2 regions of the Streptomyces sp. NPDC101160 genome follow, and region 1 is predicted to be linked to the other one. Evidence: riboswitches for the same ligand, from Rfam matches in the RefSeq annotation. Region 1 holds a riboswitch; the other holds the start of a gene.
What was found. Region 1 has a riboswitch for ZMP and ZTP ahead of glyA (serine hydroxymethyltransferase). Riboswitches for the same ligand answer to the same signal wherever they lie in the genome.
Positions count from the first base shown of each region.

Region 2: linked by a shared signal. The riboswitch ahead of ACIRSU_RS11165 (bifunctional 5,10-methylenetetrahydrofolate dehydrogenase/5,10-methenyltetrahydrofolate cyclohydrolase) and the one ahead of glyA (serine hydroxymethyltransferase) in region 1 are both predicted to bind ZMP and ZTP.

Region 1 is NZ_JBIWPJ010000007.1:333,227-344,489, forward strand. It holds gene ACIRSU_RS24215 (PLP-dependent aminotransferase family protein) at 1-1,362, shown strand, start outside; gene ACIRSU_RS24220 (hypothetical protein) at 1,576-2,427, opposite strand; gene ACIRSU_RS24225 (hypothetical protein) at 2,541-2,831, shown strand; gene ACIRSU_RS24230 (glutathionylspermidine synthase family protein) at 2,838-4,028, shown strand; gene ACIRSU_RS24235 (polysaccharide deacetylase family protein) at 4,041-4,745, opposite strand; gene rocD (ornithine--oxo-acid transaminase) at 4,909-6,126, opposite strand; ZMP/ZTP riboswitch at 6,236-6,326, shown strand; gene glyA (serine hydroxymethyltransferase) at 6,546-7,820, shown strand; gene ACIRSU_RS24250 (GyrI-like domain-containing protein) at 7,979-8,878, opposite strand; gene ACIRSU_RS24255 (serine hydrolase domain-containing protein) at 8,985-10,097, opposite strand; gene trpS (tryptophan--tRNA ligase) at 10,212-11,225, shown strand.
Region 2 is NZ_JBIWPJ010000003.1:378,952-390,214, forward strand. It holds gene ACIRSU_RS11120 (hypothetical protein) at 68-1,207, shown strand; gene ACIRSU_RS11125 (hypothetical protein) at 2,128-2,340, shown strand; gene ACIRSU_RS11130 (hypothetical protein) at 2,340-2,594, shown strand; gene ACIRSU_RS11135 (hypothetical protein) at 2,726-2,863, shown strand; gene ACIRSU_RS11140 (hypothetical protein) at 3,288-4,004, shown strand; gene ACIRSU_RS11145 (hypothetical protein) at 4,513-5,301, shown strand; gene ACIRSU_RS11150 (hypothetical protein) at 5,664-5,900, shown strand; gene ACIRSU_RS11155 (aldehyde dehydrogenase family protein) at 6,073-7,596, opposite strand; gene ACIRSU_RS11160 (GAF domain-containing protein) at 8,006-9,304, opposite strand; ZMP/ZTP riboswitch at 9,454-9,572, shown strand; gene ACIRSU_RS11165 (bifunctional 5,10-methylenetetrahydrofolate dehydrogenase/5,10-methenyltetrahydrofolate cyclohydrolase) at 9,600-10,454, shown strand; gene ACIRSU_RS11170 (hypothetical protein) at 10,578-11,263, shown strand, end outside.

The DNA of each region.
Region 1 (11,263 bases):
GGACAGGGCCTGCGGCACGGCCTGATGGACGCGCTGCGGGAGGCGGTGCGCAGCGGGCGGCTCGCGGCGGGGACGCGGCTGCCGTCCTCGCGTTCGCTCGCCGCCGACCTGGGCGTGGCGCGGAACACCGTCGCCGACGCGTACGCGGAGCTGGTCGCCGAGGGCTGGCTCACCGCCCGGCAGGGCTCCGGCACCCGGGTGGCCCCGCGGTCCGCACCGCGTCGCACGGAGCGGAGCCGTACGGCGGCTCCCGTCGCCTCGCGCAGGGCGGCCGGGACGCCCACGTACAACCTGCTGGCCGGCACGCCCGACCTCGCCACCTTCCCGCGCGCCGACTGGCTCAAGGCGGCCCGCAAGGCGCTGATGGCCGCGCCCAACGAGGCGTTCGGCTACGGCGATCCGCGCGGCCGCGTCGAACTGCGCACCGCCCTCGCCGAGTACCTGGCGCGGGCCCGCGGGGTGCACGCGCGGCCCGAACGGATCGTGGTCTGCTCGGGGTTCGTTGACGGGCTGATGCTGATGGGGCGGGTGCTGCGGGACTGCGGGGTGCGGAAGGTGGCCGTCGAGTCGTACGGCCTCGACGTCCACTGGAACCTGCTGACCCGGGAGGGGCTGCGGATCCCGGCGCTGCCCTTCGACGAACGGGGCACCCGGACCGAGGAGTTGGCGACGACGAGCGGGGCTGGGGCGGTCCTGATGACCCCGGCCCACCAGTTCCCCATGGGTGGCGCGCTCCACCCCGACCGGCGGGCGGCGGCGGTCGACTGGGCGCGGGCCACCGGTGGGCTGATCCTGGAGGACGACTACGACGGGGAGTTCCGCTACGACCGCCAGCCCGTCGGCGCGCTCCAGGGCCTCGACCCGGAGCGCGTCGTCTACCTCGGCACGGCCAGCAAGTCGCTCGCGCCGGGCCTGCGGCTGGCGTGGATGGTGCTGCCGGAGCACCTGGTGGAGGAGGTGGCGGCGGCGAAGGGCGGGGCCGAGTGGGCGTCGCCCGCGACCGACCAGCTGACCTTCGCGGAGTTTCTCGGCTCGGGCGCGTACGACCGGCACGTCCGCGCCATGCGGCTGCGCTACCGGCGCCGCCGCGACCAGTTGGTGGCCGCCGTCGCCGCGGCCTCGCCCGGCACCCGGGTGAGCGGCATCGCCGCCGGCCTGCACGCCGTCCTCGAACTCCCCGAGGGCACCGAGGCCGCCACCGTCAGCTCCGCCGCCTTCCAGGGCCTCGCCGTCATGGGCATCAACCGCTTCCGCCACCCGGACACCCCGGTGACGAAGGACGCGCTGGTGGTGGGCTACGGAACCCCGACGGACAGCGCCTGGACGGGCGCACTGGAGGCGCTGTGCAGGGTGCTGCCGTAGCGGCCTGAGACGGAGGCCGACCGCGAGCACCGGGACCTGCCGCCGATTCGCGCTGCGCCCGTGGGCGCCCACCGCGCCTGCCGCCTGCGTCCGCGCCCCCGCCGAGCTGCGCCCGTGCCCGGCCTGGCTGTACCCGCGTCCCCGCCGGGCTGTTCCCGTGCCCCTGCCCCTGCCCGCACCCGGCGCCGCCCGGTGCCCGGCCAGGGGCCGCCGCTATGCCTCCGCCCGCTCCTCCGCCCCTTCCTCCTCCGTCATCGCCTCGCCGAATCTGGCCAGTGTCAGTGAGCCCGCCACCGCCACCGCGAAGCCGAGGACCGCAAGCCAGCCGAGGCCCTCGCGGGTCTTGTCGCCCAGCCAGGCCACGCCCACGATCGCCGGGCCGATCGTCTCGCCGAGGACGAGGCCGGCCGTGGCCGTCGTGACCGCGCCGCGGCTGAGGGCGGAGGTGTAGAGGACGAAGGCGGAGGCGCCGGCGAGCAGCAGGGCGTACAGGGCGGGGTTGGTGAAGTCCAGGCCGTCGAGGAGGCGGACGGCGACCTCGACCACGCCGAAGCCGAGGCCGCCGGCGAGGCCGAGGCCGAGGGCGCGCGGGCGGTCGGGGAGGCGGCCGGCGGCCGCGCCGATGCCCAGGACGGCGACGGCGGCCGCGAGCAGGCCCCATTCGAGTCCGTCGCCGACCCCTTCGTGGCCCTCCCGGCCGGAGGCGAGCGCCAGCATCGCGAGGCCGAGGCAGACGGCGCCGACGGCGATCCATTCGATCCGGCGCAGCCGGACGCCGAGCACGCGCGAGGCGACGACCGCCGTGACGGCGAGGCTGGCGGCGAGGGCGGCGCCGACCGCGTAGATCGGCAGGGTGCGCAGGGCCACGATCTGGAGGACGAAGCCGAGTCCGTCCAGGCCGAGCCCGGCCAGGTACCGCCACTGCCGCAGCGCCCGCCACATCAGGGCGACGTCGACGCCGCCGCCGGTGCCGGGCTCGGCGGCCCGGGCGGCGAGGGCCTGGAGGACCGAGGCGGTGCCGAAGCAGAGCGCGGAACCAAGGGCGCAGATCATCCCAAGCAGCATGAAAGGACCCTAGTGCGTGGGGTTCGGACGACCGGGCGGCTGCGGCCTCGGGCGCCGCGCCTACACTGTGCGGTCGCAACTCTGCGACGGCAGGACGACGGGGAGGACAGGTCATGCGCAGGCTGAGGTCGAGCACGGTGGTACTCGGTGGAATGGGCATGCTCGCGGCGACACTGACCGCGTGCGGCTCGGAGCCCGACCGGCGCTGCATCGACCCCGTCACGTACAAGGAACTCCCCGACTACAAGTGCGAGGACGGCCGCGGCAGCAGCAGCGGCTCCTCCACCGGCCGCTACTACTACGGCGGTTCCTCCAGCAACGGCCGTGTCAGCGGCGGCAGCTACGACAGGTCCGCCGTCGAGAGCGGCGGCTTCGGCGGCCACCACTCCTCCTCCGGCGGCTGATCCCGCATGGAGCGCCACACCATCGAGCCCCGCCCCGGCTGGCAGCGGACCGTCGAGGAGCAGGGCCTGATCTACCCGCTGACCCGCTACCCCGACGGCTCGCTGCGCCCGTACTGGGACGAGAGCGCCTACTACTCCTTCAGCCTGCCCGAGGTCGAGGCCCTGGAGGAGGTCGTCGAGGAGCTGCACGCCATGTGTCTGGCGGCGGCGGCGCACATCGTCGAGAAGAACCGTTTCGCTGACCTCGGCATCACCGACCCGCGGCTCGCCGCCCGGGTCGCCGAGTCCTGGCACCGCCGGGCCGAACTCCCCACCGTCTACGGGCGCTTCGACCTCCGTTACGACGGCGCGGGCGGCCCGGCCAAGATGCTGGAGTACAACGCCGACACCCCCACCTCCCTGGTGGAGGCGGCGAGCCCGCAGTGGTTCTGGATGGAGGAGCGCTTCCCCGGCGCCGACCAGTGGAACTCGCTCCACGAGCGCCTCGTCGACGCCTGGAGGCGCCAGGCGCACCTGCTGCCGCCCGGCAGCCCCGTGCACTTCGTCCACTCCGACGGCGACGAGCTCGGCGAGGACCTGATGACCGTCGCGTACCTGCGCGAGACCGCCCAGCAGGCCGGCCTCGCCACCGAGGCGCTGTCGGTCGAGCGGATCGGCTGGGACCGCATCACCGGCCGCTTCGTCGACGACCGGCTCCGCTTCATCCGCGCCTGCTTCAAGCTCTACCCGTGGGAGTGGCTCACCACGGACCGCTTCGGCCCGCACGTCCTCGACACCCTCGACAACGGCGGCGGGACCGGCTCCACCTGCTGGATCGAGCCCGCCTGGAAGATGCTGCTCTCCAACAAGGCGCTGCTCGCGGTCCTCTGGGAGCTGTACCCGGGCCACCCCAACCTGCTGCCCGCCTACCTCGACGGCCCCCGCGAACTGGCCACGACCACCGGCTGGGTGGCCAAGCCGCTGCTCGGCCGCGAGGGCGCCGGCGTCACCCTGCACGAGCCGGGCGACGCCGTCGTCCTCCGCGACGACGAGCCCTGCTGCTACCAGGAGCTCGCCCCGCTGCCCGACTTCGACGGCAACCGCGTCGTGCTCGGCGCGTGGACCGTCGGCGACGAGGCGGCGGGGCTCGGCATCCGGGAGTCGGCGGGACCGGTGACGGACGAGTACGCCCGCTTCATCCCGCACGTGATCCTCTGACCAGGACTCCGGTCAGGACTCCGGTACGTAGTCCCTGAGCGGCGCGGGCCGGAGACCGGCCGCGTCGGCCGCCGCCAGGGCCCGCCGCAGGTCCTGCTCGACCGTCTCGTTGAAGTGCAGCAGAACGATGTCGCCCGCCTTGAGCGCGGGCGTCGGCGGGGTCCACTGGCCCCAGGTCGTCATGTCGTACGTCCACGTCACCACGGCCTTCGCCCCGCACGCCCGCGCGGTGGTCAGCGTGGTCGCGTCGTACGTCCCGTACGGCGGGCGCAGCAGCCGCGCCCCGTCCCCGAACTCGGCGAGCTGCGCCTCGCGCGCCCCGCAGACCTGCGCCCGCTGGCCGGCGGCGTCGAGGGTGGTGAGGTCCGGGTGGTCGACGGTGTGGTTCTCGACGCGGGACGGGCCCTGGTCGAGCAGCGTGTGGAAGTAGCCGGAGTCGTACGCGTACGCGCCCGGCAGCAGGAAGAGGGACGCGGGCACCCGGCGGTCGAGCAGCAGCTTCGCGGCGGCCGGGTCGTGGTACCAGCCGTCGTCGATGGTGACGAAGACGACCGGGTCGGTGGTCTGGACGTGGTTCACGACCGGTACGGGCTCCGGCCAGGCGGCGGCGGCCGTCGGTGCGGCGTGGGCGGGGGCGGGAAGCGCGCTCACGAAGGCGAGCGGGACGAGCGCGGCGAGCGCGCGGCGCAGCGCGCGGCGCAGACGGGGTCTCGACATGGCGGCCATCATTGGCCTAGACCAACTGGGGTGTCAATGGGGGGAGTCGGGCAGGAAACGGACGTGGGCGGTCCGCCCGGAGACGGTCCGCCCGGAGACGGTCCGCCCGGAGGCGGTCCGCCCGGAGACGGACCGGACCGCCCACGTCCGTCAGCGCGAACCGTCAGTCCGCCGAGAGCACCGCCCGCAGCTGCTCCAGACCCCAGTCCAGGTCCTCCTTCGAGATCACCAGCGGCGGCGCGATCCGGATCGTCGACCCGTGCGTGTCCTTCACCAGGACGCCCCGGGCCATCAGCTTCTCCGAGATCTGCCGGCCCGTGCCCTTCGCGGGTGCGATGTCCACACCCGCCCAGAGCCCGCGGCCCCGCACCGCCTCCACGGCTCCCCCGCCCACGAGCAGGCCCAGCTCGGCGTGCAGGTGCTCGCCCAGCTCGGCCGCGCGCTGCTGGTACTCGCCCGTCCGCAGCATCGCGATGACCTCAAGGGCGACCGCGCAGGCCAGCGGGTTGCCGCCGAAGGTCGAGCCGTGCTCGCCCGGCCGGAACACCCCGAGGACGTCCCGGTTCGCGACCACCGCCGACACCGGCACGACACCGCCGCCGAGCGCCTTGCCCAGGACGTAGACGTCGGGCACCACGTCCTCGTGCTCGCACGCGAACGTCCGGCCCGTACGGCCCAGGCCCGACTGGATCTCGTCCGCCATGAACAGCACGTTCTTCCGGGCCGTCAGCTCCCGCACCCCGCGCAGATAACCGGCCGGCGGGACCAGCACCCCCGCCTCGCCCTGGATCGGCTCCAGGAGCACGGCCACCGTGTTCTCCGTGACGGCCGCCTCCAGGGCGGTCAGATCGCCGTACGGCACGATCTCGAAGCCCGGCGTGTACGGACCGAAGTGGTCACGCGCCTCGTGGTCCGTGGAGAAGCTGACGATCGTCGTCGTCCGGCCGTGGAAGTTGTTCCCCGCCACGACGATCTTCGCGTGCCCGTCCGGCACGCCCTTCACCTCGTACCCCCACTTGCGAGCCGTCTTCACCGCCGTCTCCACGGCCTCCGCGCCCGTGTTCATCGGCAGCACCATCTCCTTGCCGCACAGCTCGGCCAGGCGCGCGCAGAACTCCCCGAACCGGTCGTGCTGGAACGCGCGCGACGTCAGCGTCACCCGCTCCAGCTGCGCGTGGGCGGCGTCGATCAGGCGCCGGTTGCCGTGCCCGAAGTTGAGCGCCGAGTACCCGGCGAGCATGTCGAGGTAGCGGCGCCCCTCGACATCGGTCATCCAGGCGCCCTCGGCGGAGGCGACGACCACGGGCAGGGGGTGGTAGTTGTGGGCGCTGTGGGCGTCCGCGGCAGCGATCTCGTCTTGCGTCCTCGACGTACTCGACACGGGGTCTCCGTTCGTCCTGCGGCCAGGGGCGGGTGTGGTTCCCTTTTCTTATCGTCGCTCGCATGCCGCACGGGGAAACCTGTCGTGACGGCGCGCCCGATACTCTGGAAACACGCACGGCGACTGGCGTACGGGGAACGGACCCCGGGGGAGCCGTGCGCGGCAGAGCACACGAGATGCCGTCCGCCTGGGCATCACGGGAGACCGAAGTCCCGTGTGGATGCCGCCCGCCCCCTGCCTTCGGCGGGTGAGCCCCCATCCGCATCACGGGAGACCGAAAGTCCCGTGTGGATGCCGCCCGCCCCCTGCCTTCGGCGGGTGAGCCCCATCCGCTTCACGGGAGACCGACAGTCCCGTGCGGTGCCGCTCGATGCCGTTGGCATCCGCGCCCGGGACCCCAGCCCGGAGGTACGAACGCCATGAACCTTCCCCTTCCCGCCCACCACCCGGCCCTCTCCGCCGCCGATCCCGAGCTCGCCGCGCTCGTCGGGGCCGAGGAGCGGCTCCAGGCCGAGACGCTCCGCCTCATCCCCAGCGAGAACTACGTCTCCGACGCCGTCCTCGAAGCCTCCGGCACCGTGCTGCAGAACAAGTACAGCGAGGGCTATCCGGGCCGCCGCTACTACGAGGGCCAGCAGAACATCGACCAGGTCGAGAGCCTGGCCATCGCCCGCGCCCAGGCCCTCTTCGGCGTCGACCACGCCAATGTGCAGCCGTACTCCGGCTCGCCGGCCAACCTCGCCGTCTACCTGGCCTTCGCGCAGCCCGGCGACACCGTGATGGGCATGGCGCTGCCGATGGGCGGCCACCTCACCCACGGCTGGGGCGTCTCCGCGACCGGCACCTGGTTCCGGGGCGTGCAGTACGGCGTACGGAAGGACACCGGGCTCATCGACTTCGACCAGGTCCGCGAGCTGGCCCTCGCCGAGCGCCCGAAGGTGATCTTCTGCGGCGGTACGGCGCTGCCCCGCACGATCGACTTCGCCGCGTTCGGGGAGATCGCCCGCGAGGCCGGCGCCGTGCTCGTCGCCGACGTCGCCCACATCGCCGGCCTGATCGCGGGCGGCGCCCACCCGTCGCCGGTGCCGCACGTGGACGTGATCTCGACGACCACGCACAAGACCCTGCGCGGTCCGCGCGGCGCGATGCTGATGTGCCGCGAAGAGCACGCCAAGGCCCTCGACAAGGCCGTCTTCCCCGGCCTCCAGGGCGGCCCGCACAACCAGACGACCGCCGCCATCGCCGTCGCCCTGCACGAGGCGGCCCAGCCGTCCTTCCGCGACTACGCCCACGCGGTCGTCGCCAACGCCCGGGCCCTCGCCGAGGCACTGCTCGACCGCGGCTTCGACCTGGTCTCCGGCGGCACCGACAACCACCTGATCCTGATGGACCTCACGCCCAAGGAGGTCCCGGGCAAGGTGGCGGCCAAGGCGCTCGACCGGGCCGGGATCGTCGTCAACTACAACACCGTCCCGTTCGACCCGCGGAAGCCCTTCGACCCGTCCGGCATCCGCATCGGCACCCCGTCGCTCACCTCGCGCGGCCTCGGCGTCGCGCACATGCCGCAGGTCGCCGACTGGATCGACCGGGGCGTCGCCGCCGCCGGAAAGGGCGACGAGGACGCCCTGGCCGTCATCCGCGCCGAGGTCGCCGAGCTGATGGCCGCCTTCCCGGCCCCGGGCCTGCCGGTCTAGCCGGGCCGGGCCCCACGCGTTCCGGGGCGGGAGAGCGAGTGCCCCGCCCGCCCCGGAGGCCGCCCGGAGGACACCCGAAGTCCGCCCCGGAGTCCGCCCGGAGGCGGCCACCCGGAGACCGTCCGGAGTCCCCCCGGAGTCCCCCCCGGGAGTCCGCCTCAGGCCGTGGTGCGGGCCACCGGGATCCACAGCTGCGCGTCGTTCTGCGCAGGGTCGTCCTGCGCGGGGCGGGTGCGCAGGATCTCCGGGCCCGGCCGGTACTCGTACGGGTTGGACGGGATCCACCGGGCGGCCACGTCGGCCCACATCTGCTGCAGCGCCTGCGGGAACGGCCCGGTGTTCTCGAACACCGCCCAGGTGCCCGCCGGGCACTCCAGCACGTCGAGGTCGTCCGGCAGTTCGGCGTCGGCGGTGGTCACCACGGCGTGGTAGTAGTCCAGTTCGCTGCCCTCCTCGAAGCCGTCCTTGCCGCCGTCCTTGGCGCCGTCCGGCAGGCGCACGGTCGCCGAGACCACGCCCTCCGGGTCCTGGTCCGACAGGGCGGCGATCCGCAGCATCGTCTCCGGCGGGATGCTCTTGATGTGCTCGGCGATGTGCGGGTTGACGCCCTGGTGGATCAGCGGGACGCGGGCCTTCCTGCCCACGACCCGGAACGCTTCCTTCTCCACGATGCGGTATCGCATGCTGCTGTTCCCTTCGACGGTGAGGCGGAAGGACAGCCGGGGCTGCGAGTTCAGCGCCGCGCCGGTGCGCCTGGCCTCGCCGGGACCGACTCCGTGCACGGCGCGGAACGCCCGGGCGAAGGCCTCGCCCGAGGTGTAGCCGTAGCGGATCGCGATCTCCAGCAAGGTCGGTTCGCCGGCCAGCACGTCGGCCCCCGCGATGGTGAGCCGCCGCCGTCGGACGTACTCCGACAGCGGCATCCCCGCCAGCGACGAGAACAGCCGCCGGAAGTGGTACTCCGACGTGACCGTGATCCGGGCCAGCGCGGACACATCGATCTGCTGGTCGAGGTGACCCTCGATGTGCTCCATGGCCTGGTTCAGCCGATCCAGCAACCCCGGCCTCCTTCCTTTCGATCACCACGCTAGGAAGGGCCCAGCCTGCCGCACCCGACATCCTGTGCCCGCTCCGGTCGGGTGCGGCGGGCTCGTCCGGCGCCGGTCAGCCCTCGCCGTCCACGGCCTTCCGGATCAGTGCCGCGAGGTCCTGGGCGTGGGTGTCGTCCGCGCCCGCCGACAGCCGGCTGCGGGTGAAGGCGAAGGACAGTCCGCGGCCCGGGTCGGCGAAGGCGATGCTGCCGCCGCTGCCGTTGTGGCCGAACGCGGTGAGCTCACCGCCTGTCTCCGGCAGTCCGAGGAAGTAGCCGAGGCCCTTCGGGATGGGCGCGCCCAGGATGCGGTCCGGTTCGCGGGTCTGGAGTCCGTACAGCAGCGGGAGCCGCTCGGCCGGGAGCAGGCGGACGCCGTCGACCTCGGCGAGCAGGGACGCGTACATGCGGGCCGCGGCGCGGGCGGTGAGCGTGGCGCCGGCGGGGGCGTGGGCACGCAGGAAGTCGGGGCGGTTGGCGAGGCGGGCGCAGGGCCACACGTCGGGGTTCGGGACGGCCTGGAAGAAGGGGGCGCCCGGCGGGATCGCGGCGAGCTTCTCCTCCCAGCTGCCCGCCACCAGCGGGACCACCCGGTCCGCCTGCTCGTCGGGGATGCCGTAGAAGAGGGAGTCCGCGATGCCGAGCGGCTCGGTGACGTACACGTGCAGCGCCTCGGCGATGCTGCCGAGCCCCGTGGCGCGGCGCACGGTCTCGCCGAGGATCCAGCCGAAGGTCCAGCCGTGGTAGCCGCTGGCCGTGCCCGGCTCCCACAGCGGTTCCTGCGCGGCGATCAGCGCGCACATGCCGTCCCAGTCGCACAGCTCCTCCGGCGTGATCGCCGGCGGCAGCTGCGGCACGCCCGTGCGGTGGGTCAGCGCGTCGCGGACGGTGGCGCGGTCCTTGCCGTGGGCGCCGAACTCCGGCCAGTAGTGGGCGACAGGCGTGTCGTAGTCGAGCAGGCCGCGCTCGACGAGGACGTGGACCAGTGTCGCCGTGACGCCCTTGCCGGTGGAGTAGCTGTGGAACAGGGAGCCGGAGTCCACTCCCCGGCCGGCGGCCCCCTCGCCCGCGTACGCGTCGACGATCAGTTCCCCGTGCCGGTACGCCGCCACCTGCACGGCCGACTCCCGGCCGGAATCGACCAGCCGCCGGACCATGTCCTCGACGCGTGCCTGTATGTCCGCCATCAGTTCCCCCTGAGAGCTCTTCCGAGAGCACTTCGTGTGCGATGTGTGTTTCTCGTCTCACGGGGCACAATGCCACGTCCGGTTCCGGGGGTCACACCTGAGAGAATGATGAGCATGGCCTCTGACCGACCCCGTGTGCTTTCCGGAATCCAGCCCACCGCAGGCTCGTTCCACCTCGGCAACTACCTCGGCGCCGTGCGCCAGTGGGTCGCGCTGCAGGAGTCCCACGACGCCTTCTACATGGTGGTGGACCTGCACGCGATCACGGTTCCGCAGGACCCCGCGGAACTGCGCGCCAACACCCGGCTCGCCGCCGCCCAGCTGCTCGCCGCCGGCCTCGACCCGGAGCGGTGCACCCTCTTCGTCCAGAGCCACGTGCCCGAGCACGCCCAGCTCGGCTGGGTCATGAACTGCCTCACCGGCTTCGGCGAGGCGTCCCGCATGACGCAGTTCAAGGACAAGTCCGCCAAGCAGGGCGCCGACCGCGCCACCGTCGGCCTCTTCACGTACCCGGTCCTCCAGGTCGCGGACATCCTGCTGTACCAGGCGCACGAGGTGCCGGTCGGCGAGGACCAGCGCCAGCACATCGAGCTGACCCGCGACCTCGCGGAGCGCTTCAACGGGCGCTTCGGGGAGACGTTCACGATCCCGTCGCCGTACATCCTCAAGGAGACGGCGAAGATCTACGACCTCCAGGACCCGACGGTCAAGATGAGCAAGTCGGCGTCCACGCCGAAGGGTCTGATCAACCTGCTCGACGACCCGAAGGCCACCGCCAAGAAGGTGAAGAGCGCCGTCACCGACACCGACACGGTGATCCGCTTCGACCCGGAGAACAAGGCCGGCGTCTCCAACCTGCTGACGATCATGTCCGTGCTCACCGAGACGTCGATCGCCGACCTGGAGAAGAGCTACGAGGGCAAGATGTACGGCGCCCTCAAGACCGACCTCGCCGAGGTCATGGTGGACTTCGTCACTCCGTTCCGCACCCGCACCCAGGAGTACCTGGACGACCCGGAGACCCTGGACGCCGTGCTCGCCAAGGGTGCGGAGAAGGCCCGGGCGGTCGCGGCGGAGACGCTGGCGCAGGCGTACGACAAGATCGGTTTCCTGCCCGCCAAGCACTGAGTCCCGGGACGCTGGCCGAAACGGTGGTGCAGGCCGCA
Region 2 (11,263 bases), on a different contig from region 1:
CGAAAGCGATCGAGGAGACGTCGTGAACAGACGATTTTCCGCTGCCGTTTTCCTGCTCGGTCTGCTTGTGAGTGTTTCGACAGCAGTCCCGGCCAGCGCCGTCTCGGTCACGCCTCCGGTCGCCTCCGACTGCTCGCAGGACGTCACCGACGCGTTCAATTCGTGGCTGGCCACGGTCCCCGACGGCGCGACGATCCACCTCGCCCACAACGGCTGTTATCTGACCAACGGCTCGATCACCTTCACCGACCGTAAGAACATCACCATCGCGGGCAACGGCGCGACCATCAAAGCCACCGTCGATGTGACACCGCATACCAACCGTGCGCGGCTCTGGTTCAACCGAGGTGGCGGCTTTGTGGTCCGCAACGTGACCTTGCAGGGCACGAACTTCTCCCCGGACTGCGCGCAGCCCGGAGGTATCTCCTGCTACAACTCGGTCCTGGAGGCCGATACCGGCATCAAGGTCTGGGGCTCGGATGGCGTCCTGATCGACCGGGTGCACTTCGAGAACACCTGGGGTGACGCCCTGGAGGCGGACCCCGGCGGAACCTGGGACGCTCAGGGCAACGGCGCGGTGCCCGCCCGCAACGTTACCGTCCGCAACTCCACCGTGCACACGACCGGCCGGCACGCGTTCTCCTGCATCGACTGCCACAACTACATCATCGCGGACAACGTCATCTCCAACGTCGGCTACTGGATGGTCGACGTCGAGATCGAGGGTGCGGTGTGGAGCGGCGACGTCACGCTCGCGCGGAACACGTACAGCAACGTATACCTCGGACTGCTGGCGGCGGCGAGCAACCTCGGCGTCACGCCCGGCCCGTTCCTGATCCATGACAACGTGCAAACAGATGACCCCGTCACCTGCTATCCCCCGATCTACATCGCCCCGCCGACCAACACCTACGGCCCGGCGACGGTCACCGGGAACAACCTGAGGACGCTGAGCAACGGCATGGTCCTTGGCCACGTCTCCAGGGCCGACGTCGTCGGGAACACCACCACCTTCATCCCCGGCGGCGGATGCGGGTACTCCGCCGGGGTGGAACTGGACAACGTACCCAGCGGCGTGGTCACCCACAACACGTTCATCGGCGCGAGCCCCGTTGCACGCCTCAACTCGTCGACGGCCACAGTGTGCGGCAACCGGACGACCGCGTTGGGCAAGTACGACCAGCCTGTGCCCTGCGGGCGGGTGTGAGCGTGCCGATCAGTGCTGGCGGGGTGGGGCGATCAGGCTGCCGAAGGCCCGCCACCGACGAGGCGCAGCCCGCCGGTGTGGTCGGCGTCCTGCTGGGCTGAGCCGCGCCAGCTGGCGACAGCGACCGTCTGTAGGTGGGCCTTCGTCTCGGGGAACCCCGAGACGAAGGCCCACTGTCTTCTGCACCGTCTTTCTGAATCGCGTCCTGGCCGCGATGCGGCACGAGGTCAGGGAGCTGAAGGTCTTCGCGCGGCTGATCGGTGAGAAGGCCGCTGCGGCAGCTTCCATGTCGGAAGCGGAGGCGCCAGCGGTCCAGGTCGCCGTTCTCCAAGTACGAGACGAACTCGATCGCGTTCAGGTGCGGCTCTAGGGCGGAGAGGTCACGAAGGAGTCAGCCGCTTCCGAGTTCGCGTTGGCCGTTCGTCTTCTCGAAGAGCAGCATGCCAGCTGGTGTGCGGCAGACCCCGAGGATGAGCAGCGGTGGGACGTGGCGTGGGTGGAGAAGAACCTCGGCAACCGGCTCGCAGCACTGATGTGGCTGAGAGAGCTGGTGGTGCGGCTCTTCGAGGACGCCAATGCCTGCGCCTTCCAGTTGAGCTGATCGATTCGCGGAGGCCGGAAACGGGAAGCGCCCGTCCCTCTCAATGAGGGCGGGTGCTTCCCCTGTGTCGTTCCGGTGGGTCAGCCGGTGAGCTGGCAGACCCATTCGCGGCTGCAGCCCCCAGGGCATCCCTCACCGATACAAAGGGGCTGCCGTCCTGATGACGGGCGGCAGCGACGACCGGGGCGAAGTACCGGCCCTTTCCTGACAACCTCGTCCAGACTCAGACGCGGCGGCGGAGCAGTGACCTCGGCGACGGGCTGCCTGGCCTAGGCCGCCTGCGCTAGCCTCAGGGTGTACCCGACCGGCGGAGGCCCCGATGGCGCACCTGATCTTCGACGAGGACGAGCAGCAGCAGCTGCGCGCATCGGCCCGCGAGCATGCCGCGGCCGGCGAGGGACTGCTCGCGTACGCGCTGGAGCAACTCGCCGCCGAGGGCATCGACCTGTCGAAGGTCACCCCGTACGAGGACATCCAGGCGCGGCACGGGCTCGGCGGCCAGGACGCCGCTCGTACGCCCGGCGCTGCCTGATGGCGCCGAAGCACGGCCCGTGGCGGGCCCATGTCGTTCTGCACGACGTCGCGGAGCGTCAGATCGACGCGATGACGGACGCCGAGCGCGAGGTCCTCGACGCCGCGATCGTCCGCCTGTCCCTCGACCACCGGATCGGGGCTCGTGTTGAGGACAAGCTCGAGTGGGAATGTCGCGACGACCGGGTCCGGGTGGTGTACATCCCCACCGTCATCGGCACGATCATCCTGGTTGCGTACGTCGAGGTCGACTGAGAGGGGGCACCATGGCGTCGCGGTCTCGCAAGTACACCCGGCCTGAGGCGGATCCGGAGGGCCGCTTCCGCCCCCTCCCCGCTCCGGCGCAGGTGGAACGGGCAGAGGAGCTAGTGAGGGCCCTGTCCCCTGTGAGGCCGTCCGAGACCGTCAAGTCCGATGCATGGTGGGGCAGTTTCCGCGAAGACGAGAAGGTCTTCCTCCCCGGCGTCTGGATCGGTATCGGACTGGCCGTCTTCATCCTCGTGTCGATCTTGACCCATCTGTAGGAGTCGGTGCCGGTCAGTCAAGCCGTAGGCGAGCGACCTGCAACTGGAACACCGCCGTAAACGGCACTACCTACGGCTGCTGAAACCCGCCACGCCCGCAGCAGCAGACTTAGCTCCGGCCCCAGGCCTGCTGCGGGCGCCACCTCTCAGGAAGACGCCCTCGCGCACTCGTAGCCCGTGCGGTGCGGACGACGGCGCCATCCGCACCGTCGCCCGCCACGGCCACGACACCTCGACGCTCACCGTCCTCGCCATCGCGTACGCCGGCACCTGACACCGGATGCCCCTCGTCAAACGAGCCCGTGACCGTCGGCGTCGCACTGTGGGGCCCTTGGACGCGTTGGTGAGTCGACGCGCGGCGTGGCGGCTGGCTGCTTGATCACGAGTCCATGCAAGGTGGCGACATCCTCACGAGGGAGCGCGCATGGGACAGGAGTCGCCGCCGAGCATGGGCGAGCCGGAAGACAATGAGCCTTCTGGCGAGGGCCGTGGCAGCCGTCTGCGGGGATGGCAGACTCTGCTGGCCGCGATCGTCACCGCGGTGGCAGCGCTGATCGGAATCCTGATCATGAGGGGCTCCCAGACTGGCCCACAGCCGCCTCCCAAGACCACATCTTCTGAACCCGGGGCCACCATCCGGCAGGAGGCCTACATCACTAAGGCGTGGTCCGGCCCCCATCCCAGACTCCCCTCACCGGCCGTGATGTACCACCTCGAGGGAAGGTTCAAGAACCTTGAGCCTGGAACGGCCGTGGTCGGTCGCCTGGGCCCCGAAACGGCGCCCGACAACACACAACAGTGGGTCATGGCCAACGCCGTCCTGGACAGGGCGCGCAGTACGTGGAGGGTGGACCTACGACTACAGCGTCCAGGGAAGAAGATCTTCTATCAAGTTGGTACGGCCTCGGAGGATCTGTATGAGGGCTGCCCTGCCGAAACCGCGTGCCTCGTCGACGAGCCCGACATCAGGCCAACCGACAGCGGCGAGCCGGATGGGGGCGCTCACGCTACCCCCACCGAGCCGAGCTCTGGCACAGGCAAGCCTGACGCCTCGCTCGACGGGTTCACACCGACTACTCCCCTCACCGACGCAAAGACAGGTCAGAAGTATTCGTCTCCTCCGCCCGGCGTCGGCCCCTGAGGCATTGTCCCCGTCCCGGTGAAGTTCCTGGCGTTCTAGGCGGTTTCGCTTGGATCACCTGGCGGACCAGAGGAAGATCCCCACGACGTGCAACCCGGCCAAGTAGATGGCTGCGGTCTTCTCGTAGCGGGTGGCGATCCCTCGCCACAGCCTCAAGCGGTTGATGCAGCGTTCGACGGTGTTGCGCTGCTCGTGTGCCTAGCGATTGAAGGCGGGTGGTCTACCACCACGACTGCCGCGCTGCAGACGGTGTCCGCGTTGATCGGCTGGCACGGGAATGACCGCCCGGATGCCACAGGGTGGGGAGCACACCCGGCGCGATCAGAGTATGTACCGACGCCGCATCTTCCGTCTCCGCTTCACCCCAACTCTGCGGCCCCAGCAAACGCAGATGTGCCCCCTCGTGAGCCTTATCTCAACGGAATCAGCGGAGGAGTGTCGATCTCCCGCCGACTCACCATCGGTGAGCACGTCATTCCTCGTTCGTTGGTTCGTACAGGGAGGCTCAATGACCACTTCAGGGCCGCCACCAAGCAGCGGCCACCGCCCCGTTCCTTCGATTAGGTCGGTCGGCACGGCCGTCGCGGGCCGCACCTACTCGCAATCTGACCTTCTGGAGCACTTCGCCGTCTCCGATCCGAAGGTCGTTCGGCTGTTCCACGCGAGCGGCATCCGGCGCCGCTTCCTGACGCTCCCCGTGCGCGGCCCCGAGGGATGTCCGCCTGAGGAGAGTCCGGGGCACCTCCGGGCGAAGCATCAGCGGGTCGCGCTCGACATGGGCAGCCGGGCCCTTCGTACCTGCCTGGACCGGGCCGGACTCGGCTTTGGGCAGGTGGGCTACCTGTGCTGCGTGACGACGACGGGGCTGCTCACCCCAGGGCTGAGCGCGCTGCTGCTGCGGGAGATGGCGCTGCCGCCGACTGTTGAGCGTCTCGACATTGTGGGCATGGGCTGCCACGCAGCGATGAACGGCCTGGCCGCCGCCAGGTCGTGGTGCGTGGCCAACCCCGGGTCCGTCGCGGTCGTGGTGTGTGCCGAGGTCTGCTCGGCGGCCTATGTCTTCGACTCGACGATGCGCACCGCGGTGGTCAACTCGCTCTTCGGCGACGGTGCGGCCGCCGTGGCTCTCGCCTGCCGACCGGTCGGCGCCGCCCAGGAGCGGAAGGACGAGGGGAGGCCCGTGCCCCACTTGTTGTCGTCGGCCAGCCAGGTGATTACGTCGGCGGCGGATGCGATGCGCTACGACTGGGACGATCAGCAGGGGAGGTTGTCGTTCTTCCTGACGGGCGGAGCATGAAGGGGCCGCGCCGCTAACGTCGCGTCCTGGGCCGCACAGTGCTTGAGTGGCGGGTTAGCCCCGCTACTCCCTGCGTGCGGGACCTTGTTGAGCCTCCCGCCCGTAGACGCGAGGCCGGTACCCCTGAGGCGCGCCAACCCCGTCAAACCCGTCAAAGATCAATGGCGCAGGGTGTGGCGGTGACCCGCTGCACGCCATTTGAGCGGGCGGCCCGTGCGGGGACCTGGCGGAGGTAGGGGGGCTCTAAACGGGCTGCCACCCCTACGCCATGGCGTTGCCATCTGGCTGCCGTTCCGCGGGCAGCCACCGGATGAGGTGACAGCCCGGTCAAGGCCGCGAGCGGCGCCGGTACCTTCCCTGGCATGTCCACTGACACCCCGAGCGCGGCGGATCAGCTGCTGCTCGACCATGCGCACCGGCACGGGTTCGCCGTGACCGCAAAGATGTTGGAGGTCTGGAGGCGCCGCGGCCTGCTGCCGGGCAACATCCCCGGCGGAGGCCTGGGCCGCGGCAGGGGCAGCACCTCCAGCCCGGCGCCCGAGGCCTTCGACCCGCCCGTCACGCCGGCCGCGGCAAGCGCCCGACGGACCTGGCCCTGAGCCGCAATCTGGCCCGTGTATGGCCCGGAACTGCTGGTCAGGACTGGGATACCGGCGGGACGAACTGGAAGAAGGGGGGTATTTCGATACCTCCCCCATGGGAGGGGTCGTGCGCTCCAAGAAGGCACCTGACCCGGGGAAAACCCCAGGTCAGGTGCCTTCTTTCGTCCCGCTAGAAGAAGCCGAGCTTCTTCGGCGAGTAGTTCACCAGCAGATTCTTCGTCTGCTGGTAGTGCTCCAGCATCATCTTGTGGGTCTCACGTCCGACCCCCGACTGCTTGTAGCCGCCGAAGGCCGCGTGTGCCGGATACGCGTGGTAGCAGTTCGTCCAGACGCGGCCCGCCTGGATCGCGCGGCCCGCGCGGTAGGCGGTGGTGGTGTCGCGGGTCCAGACGCCGGCGCCGAGGCCGTAGAGGGTGTCGTTGGCGGTGCGGATGGCGTCGTCGAAGTCGGCGAAGGAGGTGACGGCGACGACCGGGCCGAAGATCTCCTCCTGGAAGATCCGCATGCGGTTGTCGCCCTCGAAGACGGTGGGCTGGACGTAGAAGCCACCGGCCAACTCACCGCCGTGCTCGACTCGCTGACCGCCCGTCAGGATCTTGGCGCCCTCCTGCTGGCCGATCTCCAGGTAGGAGAGGATCTTCTCGAGCTGGTCGGCGGAGGCCTGGGCGCCGATCATGGTGTCGGTGTCCAGCGGGTGGCCGGGGACGATGGCCTCCGTGCGGGTGATCGCCGCCTCGAGGAACTCGTGGTAGTGGCCGCGCTGGATCAGCGCGCGGGAGGGACAGGTGCAGACCTCGCCCTGGTTGAGGGCGAACATGGTGAAGCCTTCGAGGGCCTTGTCGAGGAAGTCGTCGTCGGCCGACGAGACGTCGTCGAAGAAGATGTTGGGCGACTTTCCGCCCAGCTCCAGCGTGACCGGCTTGAGGTTCTCGGCGGCGTACCCCATGATCAGCCGGCCCGTCGTCGTCTCACCGGTGAACGCGATCTTCGCGACCCGCGGGGAGGACGCCAGGGGCTTGCCAACCTCCTCGCCGAAGCCGTTGACGATGTTGACCACGCCGGGCGGCAGCAGGTCGGCGACCAGGCTCATCCAGTAGTGGACGGAGACGGGGGTCTGCTCGGCGGGCTTCAGGACGATCGCGTTGCCCGCGGCGAGGGCGGGCGCCAGCTTCCAGACCGCCATCAGGATCGGGAAGTTCCACGGGATGATCTGGGCGACCACACCCAGCGGCTCGTGGAAGTGGTAGGCGACGGTGTCGTCGTCGATCTGGCTGAGCGCGCCCTCCTGGGCGCGCAGCGCGCCCGCGAAGTAACGGAAGTGGTCGATGGCGAGCGGGATGTCCGCGGCCAGCGTCTCGCGGACCGGCTTGCCGTTCTCCCAGCTCTCCGCGACCGCGAGCGCCTCCAGGTTCTGCTCCATCCGGTCCGCGATCCGCAGCAGCACCTGCGCCCGCTCGGCCGGCGCCGTACGGCCCCAGGCCGGGGCGGCCGCGTGCGCCGCGTCGAGGGCGCGCTCCACGTCCTCGGCGGTGCCGCGCGCCACCTCCGTGAAGGGGCGGCCGTCGACCGGGCTCGGGTTCTCGAAGTACCTCCCGCGCGCCGGGGCGACGTACTCACCGCCGATCCAGTGGTCGTAGCGCCCCGCGTACGACATGAGCGAACCCTCGGTACCGGGTGCGGCGAAACGGGTCATGGGCATGGCCTCCCTCTGTGCGACCTGCGATGTGACCTGCGTGCGGCCTCTTGCGGTGGGCCGCGTGCGTTGCGGCCTCTTGCGATGCGGCCGCGTCCCGTGCGGCTGCTTGCGAGCGACCGCGTGCGAGCGGCCGCTTGCGGTTCGGATGCGTGCCTTGCGACTGCTTGCCGTGCGGCTACGTGCGGTGTGGCCGCGTGCGAGCGACCGCTTGCCGTGCGGCTGCTTGCGTTGCGGCCGTGTTCGGTGCGACCGCCCGCGCTGCGGCCGCAGCGACGCGACGCCCGCGGTGCGAGCGCGTGCGACACGACCACGTGCGGTGTGAGCGCGTGCGACACGTGCGGTGCGAGCGCGTGTGACGCGGCCATCTCCGACGCGGCCCCGCCGCCCGTTCCTGCCCGGCCGGCGGTCAGTGCCGAGTGTGCGCCGCCGGACGTTGCAACACCGTTGCGCCCGATGCCAGTTCGGCGTCCAGGGCGGCGAGCCGTGCCCGTACGGCAGGGGCCTGCGCCGCCGGTACGGCCGAGGCGAGCGCCCGCCACACCGTCACGTCGTCCTCGCCCCACGCGCTGTACGCCCAGTCCGCGAGGAGCCCCGGATCGCCCCGGTCCACCAGCGCCGCCCGCAGCCGCCCGGTCAGCCGATCCCGGAGCCGTACCACTCCCGGCGCGCACGACGACGGCAGCAGCGGCCCCGCGTACCCGCCGAGCGCCGTCGCCACGGCCCCCGACGCCAGCCGCCGGTCCACCACCGCGAAGTCCGCGTCCACCGCCTCCGTCAGCCGGTACGGACGGGAGGCCAGCAGCTCCGCGCCGAGCAGGCCGCGCAGCCGGGAAAGCTCCGCCCGCAGCGTCACCGGCGTGACCGACTCGTCCTCGTACAGCAGCGTGAGCAGCTCGTCCCCGGACACGCCCTCCGGGCGCTGCGCCAGGATCACCAGGATCTCGCTGTGCCGGCGGCTCAGCCGCAGCCGCCGCCCCGCCACGTGCAGCAGCGCCTCGTCCCGGCCGAGGGCCGTGAGCCGCGGCCGGCCGGCCGCCGGGGCGGGGGAGAGGAGCGCGAGCTGCGACTCGGCGGCCCGCGCCACCGCCTGCACGAACGCCAGACTGTGCGGATGCGCCAGCCGATCCCCGCCGGTGATGTCGACCGCCCCGAGCAGCCGCCCGGAGTGCGGATCGTGCACCGGCGCCGCCGCGCAGGTCCACGCCTGCACCGGCCGCCGGAAGTGCTCCGCCGCGCACACCTGCACCGGCCGGTCCAGCGCCATGGCCGTCCCCGGCGCGTTCGTCCCCGCCGCCGACTCCGACCAGCGCGCCCCGGCCACGAAGTTCATCCCGCGTGCGAGCCGCAGCGTCCCTGCATGCCCCTCCACCCACAGCATCCGGCCCGCCGCGTCGCACACCGCGAGCAGATGCTCGCCGTCCCGCGCGTACGCCCCCATCAGCTCCCGGACCACCGGCATCGCCGCCGCCAGCGGATGCTCCTCCCGGTGCCCGGCCAGCTCGTCCTCGTCCAGCTCCACGCGCGCCGCGCCGTCCGGGCTCACCCGTGCCCGCGCCGAACGCCGCCAGGAGTCCGCCACCAGCGGCCGGACGGGCGGGCAGCCCGGCGGGGCCGCGAGCCGGCCGCCGGCCGTGAACGCCTCGTGCGCCCGCCGCACCGCCGCACCGTCCGTGTCCGCCCACGTGTCACGCCACGTGTCGCTCACGCTCAACTCGGCCTCCCCGTCGAGGTCGTCGGGCACCCGTCGGCACCGTGGACGCCATCGTCATGCGCGCACGGCGGGCCGACAAGCGTCCGGACCGGCCCGCATATGCGCCCTGACCGGTACCCACCACCCGGGGGTCCCGTACAGTGGGACCGGGCCGTGACTGGCGCTTGAGGTGGATCACCACCGGGGAGCGGCCCGGCGGACGCGCGTACTCGCAGGACCGGTGCACGCGGCCGTGACGCAGCCGTGCGCCTGGGCGAACCACGTTCTCGACGACGCCCAGGAGTGGCCCATGTCCACCAGCACCGCACGCCTCATGGACGGCACCGCGCTCGCCCGCCGCACGGTCGAGGAGACCGCGGCCCGCGCCGCCGAGATCACCCGCCGCACCGGCACCACCCCCTGCCTCGCCACCGTCCTCGTCGGCGCCGACCCGGCCTCCGTCACGTACGTCAAGATGAAGCAGAACCGCTGCGCGAAGGCCGGAATCCGCTCCAAGCACGTCGAGCTGCCCGCCGAGACCACCACCGAGGAGCTCGTCGCGGCGATCACCGCGCTCTCCGAGGACCCCGAGGTCCACGGCATCCTGCTGCAGCACCCGGTCGGCCCGCACATCGACGAGCGCGCCGCCTTCGAGGCCATCGCCCCGGAGAAGGACGTCGACGGCGTCACCATGGCCTCCTTCGCCGCCATGGGCTTCGGTCTGCCCGGCTTCGTCTCCTGCACCCCCGGCGGCATCATGCGGCTGCTCGACGAGTACGAGGTCGAGCTCAGCGGCAAGCGGGCCGTCGTCGTCGGCCGCAGCGCCATCCTCGGCAAGCCGGCCGGCCTGCTGCTCCTCGGCCGCGACGCCACCGTCACCTACTGCCACTCCCGTACCACCGACCTCTCCGCCGCCGTCCGCGAGGCCGACATCCTGGTCGCCGCCGTCGGCAAGCCGCAGTTCATCAAGGGCGAGGACATCAAGCCCGGCGCCGTCGTCATCGACGCCGGCTACAACGCCGGCAACGTCGGCGACGTCGACTTCGACAGCGCCGCCGAGCGCGCCTCCCTCATCACCCCGGTCCCCGGTGGCGTCGGCCCGATGACCATCGCCGTGCTGCTCGCCCAGACCGTCGACGCGGCCGAGCGCCAGCTCGGGCTGTAGGTCTTCCATGGCGTGGGCCCCGGGTCTCGTGCGAGCAGCGGGATTGTCACGGTTCTGTACGAGCAGGGCCCAATGCGCCGGTATCGCTCGCCACATGGGCACGCGCGGGCGAGGCTGATTCCCATGCACCGCCCGCCGACGGAAACCCCGTCCCGCGACGCCCGGCCACCGCGACGGCCGGGCGTCGTCGTCCTGCCGGTCGCCGCGCTCGCCACCATAGTGGCGCTCTCGGTGGCCTTCACCGCACACGGTGGCGCGGCCGAAAGCGATCTGCACGGCGCGCCGCCCCCGGCACACGACACGAGCGGCACAGCCGACCCCGTCGACCCGTCCGCCGCGCCGCCCGGCCAGCACCCCTCGGCGCAGGCCGAGCGCCCCTCCCCGATGCCCGTCCGCACCGCGGACCGCACGGCGGAGGACCGCACCGAGGCCACGGCGACGGCTACGGCGACGGCCACGGCGACGGCCACCGCCGTGCCCCACCCGGCCGCGTCCGCCACGCCCCCGCGGCAGCGGCGCGCCACGGCGAACCCGCCCGCCCGCACGCCGTACGACACCCTGCGCGTCGGCGACTGCTTCGACATCGACCGCGACGCGCCCGGCACCGTCGTCCGCCGCGCCTGCGACACGCGCCACGACGCCGAGGTCGTCGCCCGTCCGCTCCTCACCGGCAGGTACGGCGACGACCGCGCGGTACGGGACGCGGCCGCCGCGCTCTGCCGGGCCCCTCTCCGCGTCAAGGCCGCCGAGCAGCCCCTCGGCACCCGCTGGACCACCTTCGTCCAGTACCCGTACCGCACCAGCTACCT